2 regions of the Paenibacillus motobuensis genome follow, and region 2 is predicted to be linked to the other one. Evidence: riboswitches for the same ligand, from Rfam matches in the RefSeq annotation. Region 2 holds a riboswitch; the other holds the start of a gene.
What was found. A riboswitch is a leader RNA that binds a small molecule or an ion and turns the genes downstream of it on or off. The one in region 2 is predicted to bind cyclic di-GMP.
Positions count from the first base shown of each region.

Region 1: linked by a shared signal. The riboswitch ahead of ABD014_RS22265 (methyl-accepting chemotaxis protein) and the one ahead of ABD014_RS17060 (S-layer homology domain-containing protein) in region 2 are both predicted to bind cyclic di-GMP.

Region 1 covers NZ_BAAACX010000025.1:21,495-29,542, reverse strand. The annotation lists gene spoIIE (stage II sporulation protein E) at 1-1,636, shown strand, start outside; cyclic di-GMP riboswitch class I at 1,822-1,910, shown strand; gene ABD014_RS22265 (methyl-accepting chemotaxis protein) at 2,068-3,819, shown strand; gene ABD014_RS22260 (non-ribosomal peptide synthetase family protein) at 3,883-7,590, shown strand; gene ABD014_RS22255 (vWA domain-containing protein) at 7,829-8,048, shown strand, end outside.
Region 2 covers NZ_BAAACX010000015.1:235,284-243,331, forward strand. The annotation lists gene ABD014_RS17035 (iron-hydroxamate ABC transporter substrate-binding protein) at 1-90, opposite strand, end outside; gene ABD014_RS17040 (aldo/keto reductase) at 348-1,322, shown strand; gene ABD014_RS17045 (hypothetical protein) at 1,601-2,758, shown strand; gene ABD014_RS17050 (FAD:protein FMN transferase) at 2,874-3,983, shown strand; gene ABD014_RS17055 (Bax inhibitor-1/YccA family protein) at 4,116-4,856, shown strand; cyclic di-GMP riboswitch class I at 4,999-5,101, shown strand; gene ABD014_RS17060 (S-layer homology domain-containing protein) at 5,336-8,048, shown strand, end outside.

The DNA.
Region 1 (8,048 bases), on a different contig from region 2:
GCTGCTAGGATCTTCTATTCTAGCTATCTATTTAACAGGACCAGCTGAGGTCATGTCTTCAACCTGGGAGAGCTGCATAGCAATTCTCCTCTTCTTAGTAACTCCAAAGGGCGCCATAAGCGTTATCGCCAAGTATGTTCCTGGTACGCAGGATCACATCAAGTCGCAGCATGAATATGCCAAGCGGGTTAGGGAGATTACAGCCGGACGGGTGGCTCAGTTCTCCCAAGTGTTCAAGCAACTGTCGCGCAGCTTCGGTCAAATGGCCAGTAGCGGTGAAATGTCCAAGCAGAGTGAAGAGGTTGGCCATTTCATGGATGCGATTACTGAAGGGGCTTGTGGGAATTGCCTACGCCGCAAGGTTTGCTGGGACGGTAATTTCTATCAGACCTATAAATTAATGACGGAGATGATGACGGCTGTTGAAGATAATCCGGAGCTATCGAAGCGTGATCTGCCTCCCAAATGGAATAAGCTGTGTGTCAAGACGGATCAAGTACTCGATCTGATGAAGCAAGAATATAGCCTATATCAGAATGATATGCATTGGAAGCGGCAAATATACGATAGCAGACAGCTTGTAGCTGAACAGCTCTCAGGAGTCTCTCAAGTTATGGAGGATTTGGCGCGAGAGATTCAGCGCGAAGGCCAGGCGATGTATAAGCAGGAGGAGCAGATCCGGGACGCGCTCGACAAAATGGGGTTGTCTATTCATAGCATAGACATCATTAATCTGGACCATGGCAATGTGGAGATTGAAATTGTCCATGCGTATACTCGCGGGTTCGATGAGTGTCGGAAGATTATAGCGCCGCTATTATCCGACATTGTGGACGAGCATATTACGGTAGTCCGGGAGAATATGCCTACAGGCAGAGACGGACTAGCGACCGTAACTTTCGGTTCGGCCAAGACCTTCGAAGTGACGACAGGAGTCGCCGGAGCTGCTAAGGGCGGAGACTTGTTATCCGGGGACAGCTTTAGTGCAATGGAGCTTGGAAATGGAACCTATGCTGTTGCCATCAGCGACGGGATGGGCAATGGTGAGCGGGCCCGGCTGGAGAGCAGCACAGCGCTTGGCATTCTTGAACAGCTGCTTCAATCTGGTATGGATGAGAAATTAGCGGTGAAATCGGTCAATTCGATTCTCATGCTTCGTTCGCCGGATGAAGTATATGCTACGGTTGATATGGCTCTGATCGATGAGTTCTCCGCGCAGACGACGTTCCTCAAGATTGGTTCATCGCCGAGCTTTATCAAACGAGGGAATGAGGTTATACCGATTACGGCTAGCAATCTGCCGATTGGGATCATTCAGGATATTGAGATTGATCTGGTTACGGTGCAGCTGCTTCCCGGCGACATTTTGATTATGATGACGGACGGAGTGTATGATGCTCCCGGTTATGCTGTGAATAAGGAACTGTGGATCAAACGGATGATCTCGGAGATTCATGCGGATGACCCGCAGGAAATCGCCGACTGTCTGTTGGAGACAGTGATCCGCTATCAGAAAAATACGATCCATGATGATATGACAGTTGTAGTAGCTAAAATTGACCATTTGTTGCCCGAGTGGGCGACCCTGCATATTCCAGGAATATCAAGGCTGGAGCGACCGCGGACTGTAAGCTGACACGTGATAAGCAGTCATTTATTAGCAGGATAGGACTTAAGTAGCGAATCAAAAGATGGTAAAATTCATATAACGTACACAATTATGGTATTATTTATCATGGGAATGTTTTGAAAATCATAGTAAGATTATCATGTCGTGTTGTCGAAATTTGTTAGATAGATCCATCCATCGAACTAATTTTATACATGTTTGGGCAAAGCTATCGAAAGGTAGTGACGCAAAGCTATAGGGACTAATTCTCCTTATGGGGGTATGTCAGCCAGTTGCTAAAAGAGGTAACCTATAGTGTTTGCTATGCGGTTATCTTTTTTTTTGCCTAAATTTTGGGTGGATCTGCTTATTGAAGGGAGAATGTAAAAAAAAGCAATTTATTGAAAGGAATTATACTTAATTCCAAGTCACTATCTGGAACGAAAAGGAGACTGAATATGAAGATTTTTGGTTTTTTTAACCGTTTGAGCATTGTCACGAAAAATATGTTGTTAACGAGTGTCTCTATTCTGATGACCGGTGTTATCTTGATTGCTGCCAGCTACTATATTCAAGGTGCCGTATTAACTAATCAGTTGGAGGACAACTCACAGAAGGTCATGGAGGCCTGGAAGGACAGGATCACTCCGGAAGAAGCCAAAGCGGCGGTGACAGACACGGATCGCAATTCGGAGCTTCAGAAGAAGCTGACGAAGGTATTTGATGACTTGTCAGCGACTCACCCCGATGTTGCACAAGGTTATATTTTTGGAGCGAAGGTAGAGAACGATAGTACCCAGATGATCGCTTTTCCGACGGCAATCCTTGATATGTTCGAGGGTGAGGGCTTGTTCCTGGGCGATATGCTTGGACAGCCTGCTTACCATGTGAAGGGCGTCGAGGAAATGCTGAAGACAAAGAAAATTACGTTCACAAAGCCTTATAAGGACGATTACGGTGTTTGGTTGACGGTACTCTATCCGGTTCAGGACAAGAATGGTGAAATATTCTCATACATAGGCATGGATTTCGATGCCAGTCTAATTATGACCGGTCAAACCGATTTGCTGAAATATACGGTTCTCGCGCTTATTGCCATTCTGATCGTTATTTTATCGTCTCAATATTTCACGACCCGGAGGACTTTTGCACCCGTGAAGGATCTTATGTCCGCATTGGATAAGCTTAGCAAAGGCGATTTCAGCGTACAGTTGAAGACGGATGAGAGCGAACTGGGTCAGGTGAATGAGAAGTTTAATGCAACGGTTCGCAATATGAATGAACTGGTAGCGACGATCAAGACGGTCTCTATTCAATCGGCCGATCAGTCGAAGATTCTGTTCGAGACACTGGAGACGAATCATGAGAGCTCTATGGCGATCAGCGATAATATTGAAGAAATCTCAGAGAAGGCCTCGCAGCAGAGCAAGTCGATCTCCGAGAGTGTTACTTCACTGGAAGAGATCAATTCAGGCGTAGGAACGATTGCTAGCAGCACTTCAGCGTTGTCTGATGCATCGATGCAGATGAAGGACAAGTCTGAGATTGGACGGGATAATATCAGTGGGGTTATTAAGCAGATGGATTCCATCCAGCAATCCGTGCAGCAATCGGTCGTATCGATTGAACAACTGCAAAGACGTTCCGGGCAAATTGAGGAGATCGTACAGGTGATTACACAAATCGCCGAACAGACTCATCTATTGTCGTTAAATGCCAGCATTGAGGCGGCCAGAGCAGGCGAGGAAGGACGAGGCTTTGCAGTTGTAGCTAACCAGGTGAAGAAGCTGGCTGAGGAGTCTGCCAAGTCAGCAGAGCAGATCGCTGATCTGGTTCACTATATCCAGAAAGAGACAAGCACAGCCGTCGCCGCAATTGGCGAAGGAGAACGGAATGTTGCTACCGGTATCCAGGTCGTTCGAGAGACAGGAGAGCTCTTCGCTACGATACTAGATGGTACAGATTCCGTGACCAGTCAAATTCAGGAGGTATCTGCGGCTACCGAGGAGATGGTAGCTGAGACAGAGCAGATTACGGCGACCATTAAGCAGATTGCCGAATATGCAGAGAGAAATGCGGTTATCTCCGAACGAATCAAGGAGAGTGCCATGGAGCAGAGGGCTTCTTCCGACAATATTATGAGTTCTGCCGAGCACTTGAATCAAATCTCTGGAAAGTTAGAGAAACTAGTAGAGGGATTGAAGCTGTAATTATTCAAGGGGAGACTTATCGAACACCCCTAAATAGAGAGAGAGAATAGGAGCTGAACATTTGTGAGTACCCTACTGATGAATAAGAAAGCCCGGGAATATTGGCTAAGAGAGCTTCAGCCGCCATTATCCGGATTTCATATCCATACTGACTACCCAGATTTAGCAATGGCCAGCGAGTCCAAGAGTATGACCTATGAATTGAATATTAGTTCATCATTCAAGAGACAGACGGTCCAGGAAACTGATATTCAGACTTGGCTAATCGCTTGTTATTATGTCTTCCTATATCGTATGAGCGGTGAACAGGATCAAATTGTTGGAATACAAGCCACGGATGGCCGAATCCTTCCAATACGGATTCATACTGAGGCTGGGATTCCATTCAGCCAGTTGCTATCAGCTATAGCGGAGCGGCTTGTTCTATCCAATGAAGCCAGCTTGCCTATTCAGGAGATTGAGAAACTGGTTTCGCAGTCTCCTGTAGTGCAGACCATCTATGGACGAAACGCCGCTTATGAAGCCAGTCGTCTTAACTGGTATGTGCGGACAGAGGAGGAAAAGTGGGTAGCTGAGATCACCTATTCGAGCCACCTGTTCAAAGAGAGTACGATTAACAAGTTCGCGAGACATTTTCAATGTATTGCTCAGGCGGTATTGGATCGTCCGGATATTGTTCTGGGCGACATTTCCATCATGACCGATGAGGATGTACTGGCTTATGAGAAGCTTAATGATACCGCTAGAAATTGGGGAGTAGAGCTGACGATTACATCGATGCTCTGCAGGACTGTCGAGAGTTTCCCAGACCGAATTGCGCTGTCGTCGGCTGAGTGGAAGTTGACCTATGCTGAGTTGGACCGGTTATCCAATCAGGTTGCCCATGCGCTAATTGAGCAAGGACTGCACAAAGGCGGATTCGTGGCCATCTACATGGAGCGCAGCATGGAAGCTGTTGTCAGCATGCTCGGCGCCCTCAAAGCCGGTGGGACTTATATTCCGCTGGACCCAGAACATCCGGATGATCGGAATCAGTATATTATCGAAGATACGGGCTCCCGGATTGTACTAACTAAGGAAACTTATCTATCTAAGTTGCAGCCGCTTGTAGCAGATAATGCCAATGAGTTGAAGCTGTTATGCTTCGATCTGGAGCAGTTCGTCTCTTATCCAGGCGAAGCCTGCCATATTCCCATCGATCAGGATGATATTGCGTATACAATCTATACGTCAGGTACAACGGGAAGACCAAAGGGAGTCCTGATCCGCCATGCTGGTGTCGTGAACCTGTCGATGTCTACTACGATGCAGCTTCAATTCTCGGAGCATGACGTCATTTTGCAATATTCTACCTTCAGCTTTGATGCTTCCGTATACGATATATTCAGTGCAATATGCTGTGGTGCTAGGCTTCATCTATTGTCCAATGAACAGCGTTATTCGGTCGACAGCTTCACCACGGCGATTGAGGATACCGGGGCGACGCGGATAGGGATTCTGCCAACCGTATTCTTCAATCAATTATCCGCGTACTTAACGGTAGAAGAGGCGGTCAAGTATCAATTGATTCGCAGTTTTGTTATTGGTGGCGAGGCGCTCCCAGGGGAGTCCGTCCGTAATTTACAGAAGAAGCTGGGGCATCAGCCTTTCATCGTAAATGCGTATGGACCGACTGAGATTACAGTGGCCGCGACGACACATATGATCATGGAACAGGTATCAGAGGACTTGACTACGGTCAGCATCGGCAAGCCTATCGCTAATTACGAGGTGCTCATCGTTAACGAGAATGACCAACTCTGTCCGGTGAATGTAATGGGTGAACTGCTGATTCATTCCATCGGTCTTGCTAAAGGCTATTTAAATCTGCCTGATAAGACGGAAGAGGCTTTTATTATTGATCCAACAGATCCTACTTCGGGTAAAAGATATTATCGATCAGGCGACTTGGTTCGTCTTCTGAACGATGGCGGTATAGAGTATATGGGGAGAAAGGATCTCCAAGTGAAGATTCGGGGCTACCGGATTGAGATCGGAGAGATCGAGGAGAATCTGGCGAAGCACGAGAAAGTGAAGGATGTTGCCGTGATCGTCAAGGAGGACGATAACGGCGAGAAGATGCTGATAGGCTTCTATACTTCCAAGTCCGGCGAGGAGATTGGTAAGCAGGAGCTTGCTACCTTCCTGAAGACCAAGGTTCCGGCCTATATGGTTCCTGGTCAATTTATGATGTTGGAATCGATGCCGTTGTCACCGACAGGCAAGATTGATCGCAAACGTCTGGGCACCTATGATATCCCTGTGCAGGTTGAGGAAGACTTTAACTACGTTGCGCCGGTTACTGAATTAGAGAAGGAGATCGCAGTCGCCTGGGAGAACTCGCTTCACCGCAGCCGCGTAGGCTTATATGACAACTTCTTCGAGATTGGCGGACATTCCCTGAAGATCTTGGAGACGCTGGTACTGCTCAAGCCGCGGTTCCCTAAATTGAAAATTAACGATTTCTTCGTATACTCAACAGTACATGCTATGGCTGAGCGAGTGATTGAATTAATGGATGTAACTGAAGAAGAGGATTCCTTCGCGGGCAGCGAGGAAATTCGTGATTTAGCGGAATATCCACGTATGTTCGGCGGGAACAGAAAACCTTCTGCGTCCCCTCAGAATCATATTCTATTGACCGGGGCTACCGGGTATTTAGGTTCCTCTCTGCTCTATCAATTGCTGCAAACCTCTGAGGCGGTCATATATTGCCTTGTGCGTGCCAAGGAAGGGGAAGAACCATACCAGCGCCTCGTCGATGTGATGAAGGGGTACTACGGGACCGAAATTACACGAAATATGAAAAATCGGGTTGTCGCAGTCCGTGGGGATTTAGAGCAGCCGAATCTTGGCCTTAGTCCACAGGATGCAGCGCTGCTGGATCAGCATCTGGATTCCATTATCCATTGCGGAGCTGAGGTGAAGCATTTTGGTTCGACCGACTATTTTACCAAAGTAAACGTTGAGAGTACGGACCGTCTGCTTGATTTGGCGCGCGGGAAGGATGTGCGCTTCCATTATGTATCCACACTGGGGATTCCGGAGGACCTGGCCTTTCTCGGTTTATGGGAGTCGTTCACAGCAGGCAGTGGCTACGATGCGGTAGCCACCGAGAATGTATATACGAATAGTAAGCTCGAAGCGGAGAAGCTGGTGATTCGGGCCTGCGAGGAAGAAGGAGTGGCTGCCTCGGTATACCGGGTAGGCAATCTGTCTTGCTACTCGACTACGGGTGTATTCCAGAAGAACATAGACAATAACGCCTTCTATCGGATGCTGAAGGCGATGCTGCTGCTTGGCAAGGCACCGCGAGTGCATTGGCAAGTAGACTTCACGCCAGTGAATTATGCAGGTGCATCTATCTCGGCCCTGGCGCTACAGGAGAAGAGTTCGGGTAGATTGTTCCATATCTGCAATCCGGTGCAGATCTCTTATATAGACATGGTCGACCACTTGCGCGAATATGGCTATTATATAGATCTGTTGGAGTGGCGTGATTACGAGGCATGGCTGCTCGATCCGAATCAGCCGAAGGAGCAGGCCGGCATGGAGTTGGCGATGGCTCAATTGGAGGGAGACGGGGCGAAGAATTCTATCTACCGCTTCGCCTGCCCGCAGACAAATGAATTTCTAGCAGGTACGTCCGTCGTCTGCCATGAGCCGGACCGTGAATTTTTCCAACGTATGATAGATTACGCGGTGCGGATTGGCTACTTCCCTGCGCCGTAGAAGCAATGATTCTAATATTCTGAGTGATAAATGCAGTACAGAAGCGGCAACGTCAGCTCATTGACGGAGGCCGCTTCTGCTATTCTAGCCATAAGTACAGTAGAGAAATTGCAAGAATCCGTTCTCCTAGTATCCTGCCTGTCGATTAGTTTTCAATGGAGCTAGTTTGAATCCTATCAATCCTGGAAATGCTAGAGAAGAGAGAGTTACAGGAATGATTAGGAGGCGAATTATAGCGATGAAACAAATTATGTTGATTACAGATGGTTGTTCTAATGTAGGAGAGAGTCCGGTGATGGCGGCGGCGTTGGCCCGTCAGGAAGGGATTACCGTCAATGTAGTAGGGGTTGTCGATTATGGGACGATTGGTGAGCTTGGCAGTATTGAAATTGAGGAGATCGCCAGAAGTGGCGGAGGGATGAGCCGTCTGACAGGGACGGACAAGCTGGCACAGACGA
Region 2 (8,048 bases):
CGATGAGCCATTCTGACTAGGTGCTTGGTTGCCACAGGCGCTGACCAACAGAACACAGAGCAGCATAATAGGTAGAAAAATTTTCTTCATTTCGCTAAACTCCCTTTATATATTCTAAATGATAATGATTATCATTCGCGGACTGATATAAATGATATAGTTCCGAGCGGTGGATGTCAATAATTATTTAAAAGTTGAACTGATATTTTAGGGATAAGAACCCCTGATATTATCGGGCGCTCACCGTGTCATGGAACCGTATTGCGGATATGTTATGCTGTAGGTAAAGGCGGATGAAATCGCTATATAATAATGTACTAAATATAGGGCAAAGGAGCTGACGCAGTATGAAGTATCGTAGACTCGGAAATAGCGGGCTTGAAGTATCGGCGATCGGGCTTGGGACGAATTCATTTGGTAAAAGAGCAGACGAATCCACCTCAATTCGCATTATGGAGGAGGCGCTGGACAACGGCATTAACTTCATAGATACGGCGAATATCTACGCTGGAACAGAGTCGGAACGAATTATCGGACAGGCTCTAGCCGGCAAAAGACAACATGTCGTTCTGGCTACGAAGGCCGGATTGGCAAGAGGGGAAGGGCCGAATCAGCGCGGCTCCTCGCGGTATCATTTGCAGCAGGAACTAGAAGGTAGCTTGAAGCGGCTCAATACCGATTACATCGATCTGTATCAGATCCATACTTTTGACCCGAACACTCCGCTCGAGGAGACGCTGCGCACTTTGGACGATATGGTGCGAGCGGGTAAAGTGCGCTATATCGGAGCTTCCAATTATGCGGCGTGGGAGCTGATGAAGGCGCTTGGCATCAGTGAACTGAAGGGGCTGAACCGCTTCGTATCCCTGCAGGTTAGCTATTCCTTAGCCGATCGAACTCCGGAGCAGGAGATGGTACCGCTATGCCTGGATCAGGGCGTTGGCATTATTCCGTATTTCCCACTCGCAGGTGGGATTCTTAGTGGGAAGTACGGCTTGTCGGACAAAATTCCGGAACATTCCCGTGCGGATAAAGACCCAAGCTTCAATCGCTTCATTAATGAACGAACGTTGACGCTCGCCGATCAAGTGAGCCAGCTGGCGGCTGAACACGGACATACACCTAGCGGACTTTCTCTAGCCTGGCTGATGAGCCAGTCCGTTGTAAGCACGGTTATTGTTGGCGCCACCCGTCCGGAGCAGCTAAGGGAGAATCTCCGCAGTCTGGAGATTGAACTAAATACAGGGCTCGTAGAGGCACTGGGCAGTTTGAGCCAGACAAGCCGCTACAGCGAACCGTTCGCAACTTATCGTCTATCTTGATCTTATGGACAGCCATTTCATATAAGGTGTTCCAAAGGTGAATTCTAATGCTGACAGGTATGGTATTGTAAATGATCTCGGGGAAGGCTTGTAAATGCCATATAAAAAATCTGCAATAAAACGGCTATCCAGAAGATAGTCGTTTTTTGTTGTTCACAGAGCTTTCACTTTTCAAATAGGAAATAGAGGTATTGTATACCAAAAAAGTTTGTGATAGAATTCACCTATATAGTGAAATATTTCACTTAATTTAAAAATGTCTATCTTAGGGGGCTTTCATGAAAATGAGGAAAATGATGTATGCGTTGTTAGTATCTATGGTTGCTATCTCCATGCTGGCTGGCTGTGGTTCCAAGAACTCAAATTCAAATTCTGCTAATTCGGGCCAGTCTGCATCTAATGAATCAACCAACAATGCTTCCACGAACAATGAAGCAACAAATAACGCAGATACTGCAGCTTCAGGACAAATTGCCAAGATTGGTCTAGGTCATATTACCTCTATTGGCAGCTCGAAGGATATGGAAGGCGACACAATGGCTACTGCACAAGTGGACACAACGATTGTTGCAGCAGCATTTGATAAAGACGGCAAAGTAGTCAAGGTTGAGATCGATAATGCACAATCGAAGGTAGACTACGATAAAGATCTGCAAGTGGCTACTGACCTGAATGCCGACAATAAGACCAAGGTAGAGCTTGGCGAAGATTATGGAATGAAAAAGGCTTCGTCCATCGGCAAAGAGTGGTACGAACAAGCGAAAGCACTCGGCGATTGGATGGTAGGCAAGAGTGTTGATGAAATCAAAGCTATGAAGACCAAAGCAAAAGATGATCATCACCCAGCTGTTCCAGATGAAGCTGACTTGGCTTCTACCGTAACGATGAACGTATCTGATTTCATTGCAGCCGTAGCTGAGGCATACGATAATGCGATTGATGTGAAGGCTGGTGCTGAGAAATTTGGCCTCGGACATAACATTTCCCTTGCTAAGTCTAAGGGTCTGTCCACGAATGATGGTCAAGAAGTGCTTCCAGCAGCTGAGGTTAACACAGTCATGGTAGCTGCAGCCTTTGATAAAGACGGCAAGGTAGCAGGTACGATTATTGATAACGCACAGACAAAGGTGAACTTTGACAAGAACGGTAAAGTGGCATCCGATAAGAATGCAGAGATCAAGACAAAGGTAGAGCTTGGTGATGAGTACGGCATGAAGAAGGCTTCCTCGATCGGCAAGGACTGGTATGAGCAAGCGAGAGCGCTTGGTGATTGGATGGTAGGCAAGTCCGTCGATGAGATCAAAGGCATGAAGACGAAGCAAAAAGATGACGCTCATCCGGCAGTTCCGGATGAAGCGGATTTGACTTCTTCAGTTACGATCAGCGTTCAGGACTATATCGCTGGCTTGGTAGAATCCTACGACAACGCTAAATAATAAGGTTCTTTAATCATCGAACAATATGGACTCCCCCATGCTTATGGGGGAGTTTTGCTTAAAAACCGAGATAGGAATGGGAAGTCTGGCAACGAGGCGCTTAAGAGGTGAAATTATGCATAGAGTAGTGGAAAAGTCAAAATGGTGGGTAGGGATTATACTTGCGGCCTTGTTGTTGGCTGGTTGCACAGCCAAGGCTGATCAATTGGAAGTGGTATATCCCAAATACAGTGACAGTTTCTTCGATGCTTTCGATACGATGACCCAGGTTGTAGCGTACACAGAGAGTGAGGAGCAATTCCAGCAATACGTCGAACAAATCCATAAGCGGTTCTTGGAGCTGCACCGGTTATATGATATCTACAACAACTATGAAGGTCTGAACAATGTGAAGACGATAAATGACCAAGCCGGGATTGAACCTGTTAAGGTCAGCCGGGAGATCATCGACTTAATCCAGTTCTCCAAGCAGTGGTACGACAAGGTTGGTGAGACCAATATAGCAATGGGGTCGGTTCTCGAGTTGTGGCATGACTATCGAGAAGCGGGTATTGCCAACCCGGATCAGGCTAAGCTGCCGCCGATGGAGGAGCTAAAGAAGGCTGCGGAGCATATTGACTTCAGCAAAGTTATTATCGATGAAGCGAATAGCACAGTCTATTTGGCAGATGCAAAAATGTCTCTGGATGTCGGTGCTGTGGCCAAGGGGTTCGCGACTGAATTGGTTGTCAAGGAAATGAAAGCGCAGGGGATGAACTCCTTCATGATCAGCGCTGGTGGGAATATCCGCTCCGTGGGAAAACCGCTGGATGGGATACGGCAGCGCTGGGGCGTCGGTATCCAGAATCCGAATAAATTCATCGCGATGGAAGAGGATAATCTGCTGGATACGGTATTTATCCGCGATGCTTCTGTCGTCAGCAGTGGGGATTACCAGCGTTATTACTCGGTAGATGGCGTGAAGTACCACCATTTGATTGATCCGAAGACTTTGATGCCGGGAAATTATTATCGGGCGGTGACGGTCGTTACCGAAGATTCCGGTCTGGCGGATTTTTTGTCGACGGTTGTATTCTTGCTGCCATATGAACAGAGCGCTGCTCTTGTGAAGAAGCTGGATGGAGTCGAGGTGCTCTGGGTGATGCCCGACGGTACTGTGAAGGCAACGAAAGGCATGCAGAAGATCATGAAAGGCCATGGAGCGACAGGGGCGAGAGCGTCATAGCTCGAATCGGTGGAGTCCGGTAGATGGTTTGCTTATGTATGACTATATTTTTCAAAATTGCAGGGATTTTGTGGGACTAGTTTGAGTATTATGGTAATATATAAGCAAATTCATAGATGAGGTGATTGATTCTTGATAGGTCGTAGCGGTAACCCCACTCTAAATGACAAGACTTTTGAAAGAGCCGGTCAGTTTAGTGATTTGGACCGGATGACAATTGGAGGCACAGTGAATAAGGCGTTTATTACGCTCATTATTTTGCTGGCAAGTGCCTTCAGTACATGGATGATGTTCTTCGACGGGAAGAATGTAGTTCCTTTTGCCATCGGCGGAGCTGTTGCCGGGCTTATTATTGCGATAATCCTTGCTTTTAAACCAGCGATTTCTCCCTATTTAGTACCGATTTACGCACTTTGTGAAGGCTTTTTCCTTGGAGCCATTTCAGCTACATACGAGACTTTATACTATGGAATCACTTTACAGGCAGCCTTGCTGACAATGGGTGTCTTTCTCGCTCTGCTGCTTGCATACAAGACAAGAATTATTAAAGCGACAGAGAATTTCAAACTCGGTGTATTCGCGGCAACCGGCGGCGTAGCACTGCTCTATCTGCTAAGCATTGTATTACGGTGGTTCGGTATTCAAATTCCTTATTTGCATGACAGTACGCCAATCGGTATCGGAATTTCCGTCGTCATCGTAATCATTGCTGCACTGAATCTGGTGCTGGACTTTGACTTTATCGAGAACGGCGCACAGAATGGGGCTCCGAAGTATATGGAATGGTATGGAGCCTTCGGTCTAATGGTAACGCTTGTCTGGCTGTATCTTGAGTTGCTTCGTCTGATCGCCAAGATTTGGAGCCGTGATTAGACAAAACTAGTGGTGTGTGTTCGACAAAACTAGTATTATTTTACCTTTTTTAGCGATTGACTCCAGTTCTAAATGTGAAATATATTAATGTCACACAGAGGTCGTTGTTCTTCATCTAGAGAACAAGGGCCTCTTTTTATATTTCATATCTAGGCACACTAATCGAAAGGTTAGGTCGCAAAGCTCTGGAGTCTAATGGTTCTGATCAGAATACTGATCCGGCTAATGACAGTCCGGCTGCATTCACAATGCTTATTGTAGATGCAGCCGGATTTTTTTGTTTTCTTCCTGGTTGCGAAGTCATTCCCAGTGAATTGCCTTCGTAAGATAAGTATTAGTGCCTGAAAAGAGGGGGGGATTAATGCAAGAAAAGTAGCCTGGGAGTGAAGATAACAAAATGAGGAGGAGCTATGAAAAGCGGATTTCGATTAATTGTTACTTGGTTGTGTATGATCTCCCTTATATTAGGGATGCCCTCTATGGCGTTGGGGGCCGGTGGTAGTAACAGTGATCCGGAGTGGCCGGCCCAAGGGTCGATCCGGCTGAACAAGACGGCAACCCCTACAGGTAACTTCGGAGAATGGCAGGTAACGCTGACTGTGGAGGGCAAGCAGTTGAAGACTAGCACAGACATTGTGCTTGTCATCGACAAATCGGGCAGTATGAACGATGGGAAGCGTCTGGCAAATGCCAAAGAAGCGGCCAAGAGCTTCGCGGATTCACTGCTAACGAGTGATTCGGGTGTACGTTTGGCGGCGGTATCGTTTAATAATGCGGCTTCTGATCCACCAGTGTATGGCTTTGCAGATGCATCTAAGAAGGATGACTTCAAGAAAGCCATTGATAAAATCAGTGCAACTGGCGGAACAAATATTCAAGCCGGAATTAAAGCTGCTGATGATCTATTGAAAAATAGTCAGGCTGATAAGAAGTATATCGTGCTGCTGAGCGATGGGGAGCCAACCTATAGTTATAAGGGGACGGCTGCTAAGAGTTATAACGACTGGCCTAATAACAAATACAACTTCACAATTACTGATTTTGACTTCACATCTTTAAAAGGAACTGGAAACAGTTTTTCCCTATCCAGCTATAATATTGGTACCTACAAGGTCACGGATAATGGACTTCCGACCATTTCCCATGCCAAATTGCTGCACGATAAGGGTATTGGTATTTATAGCATTGGCCTGGAAGTAGGCAACAACAGCAATGCTGTGTATGTACTCAACAACAGTCAGAATCGAGGCTACTATTCAGCGAACAGCGATGAGCTGAAGAAGGTATTTGCCGAGATATCCAGCGATATTAAATTTGCTGCCAAAGATGCGGTTGTGACAGATCCGATGGGCGAGAAGTTCAATCTGCAGCCGGGTGCGCTGGAGGGCAAGGACTACGAAGCGTCCCAAGGCGAGGTAGTATGGAACCCGGCGACGGAGACATTCCAGTGGAATGTCGGTACGGTCTCTGAGGACAAACCGGCGACATTAACTTATGTTGTCGTGATCGATCCAACTTCGAACCCGGTATCGGATACGTTGTATCCGACGAACGGAGAGACGACGATTGATTACACAAATGTGTATGGTCAGACGCATGTTGTGAAGGAATTTACTGTACCTGAAGTGAAGATAGGTCAGGTGAAGATCCTTGTTAAGGGCTACGCGGTGAATCTGGAAGGGAAGCCAGTAGATGAAGCTGGCAATGTAGTGGATAGTCCAGATCTAGCTAAAGAGCTTTACTCCGGGTACTATTCCGTCGATGGCAAGGACACATTCCCGGTCGGAGGTGAACCGGTTTCCGTACCGGCCAACCCAGTAGACGGATACAGCCTCAGGGTTGGGGATGATCCGACAAGCGTTACTTTAAAAGCGGCAGCAGAAAATATCGTACTGTTCGGCTACGCGAAGGTGATCGAGAAGCAGGTGACAGTAAAATATGTGAATCGCGATTCGAACAAGGAGATTGCTGATCCGGATGTGATTGAGAAGGCTATTGTCGGCGAGAAGATTAAGCTCGAAGCGAAGCAAATTCCGGGCTATACAGCAGAGGAGCCTACAACCTTTAATTATTCTGTAGAGAATAAGGATAATAATGAGCATATTTTCTATTACACGGCGGATGAGCAAAGCGTAACTGTGAAGTATCTTGAGAAGGGAAGCGGCAATGAGTTAGCGCCGTCCACTTCCGTACCAGGAAAGACAGGGGAAGCTGTGAAATTAATGGCTGTCACCGTTCCGGGTTATACTCCAGAGATAACGGAAGATATGTATACAGTGAAAGCAGAGGGTAACGAGTACATCTTCTACTATACTCAAGATGAACAACCTACCCAGGAACGTGCAGTAACGATCCACTTTCTTGAAGAAGGCACGGACGCTGTATTGCAGGACCCAGAGGTCAAATCAGGCAAGGTTGGAGATACATTAACTTGGACGGCCGAGAACATTACAGTAACTGATTCGGTATATGTTCCGGTTCAGCTTAACCATAGCTATACAATCACAAATGCAGAAGTTCAGGACTACTCTGTCTATTACAAGAAGAGTGATCCTGAAGAAAATTTGAAGCTTACAATTCATTATCTTGATCGGGCGACTGGAGTGTCAGTGGCTGAAGCGGATACGGTGTTCGGAAGCGATGGCAAAAAGATCACTTTGTTGCCTAAGGTCCCGACCGTAACGGATGCAGTATACGTACCAGAGCTGGAGAGTGCTGCTTATACCTTTACCGCTGAATCAGAGCAAGAGTATACCTTCTACTACAACAAACAAGTAGCTGAACGCTTGGTAACCGTGAAGTATCTTGAACAGGGTAGCCATCGTCAGCTTGCCAATCCTACCACGGTAAAGGGCAAGATAGGAGATACACTAACCTTAACGGCGATAAGCATATCTGGCTATACTCCAACGAAGTCCAGCGATACGTATAAGATCGGAGATGGCGAATCGCAAGAGTATATTTTCTACTACACAGCGAATTCGACTAGCCCAGGCAATCCTAGCTCAGGAGGCTCTTACACCTCTTACACATCACCTTCGCCATCACCAACACCACCAGCACCACCAGTGCCTCCATTACCGCCAGTACCGCCTAAGCTCGACACCGAGAATCACTTTGATTATATCCAGGGCTATCCGGACGGTATGGTGAAGCCGCAGAACAATATCAGCCGCGAAGAAGTGGCGGCGA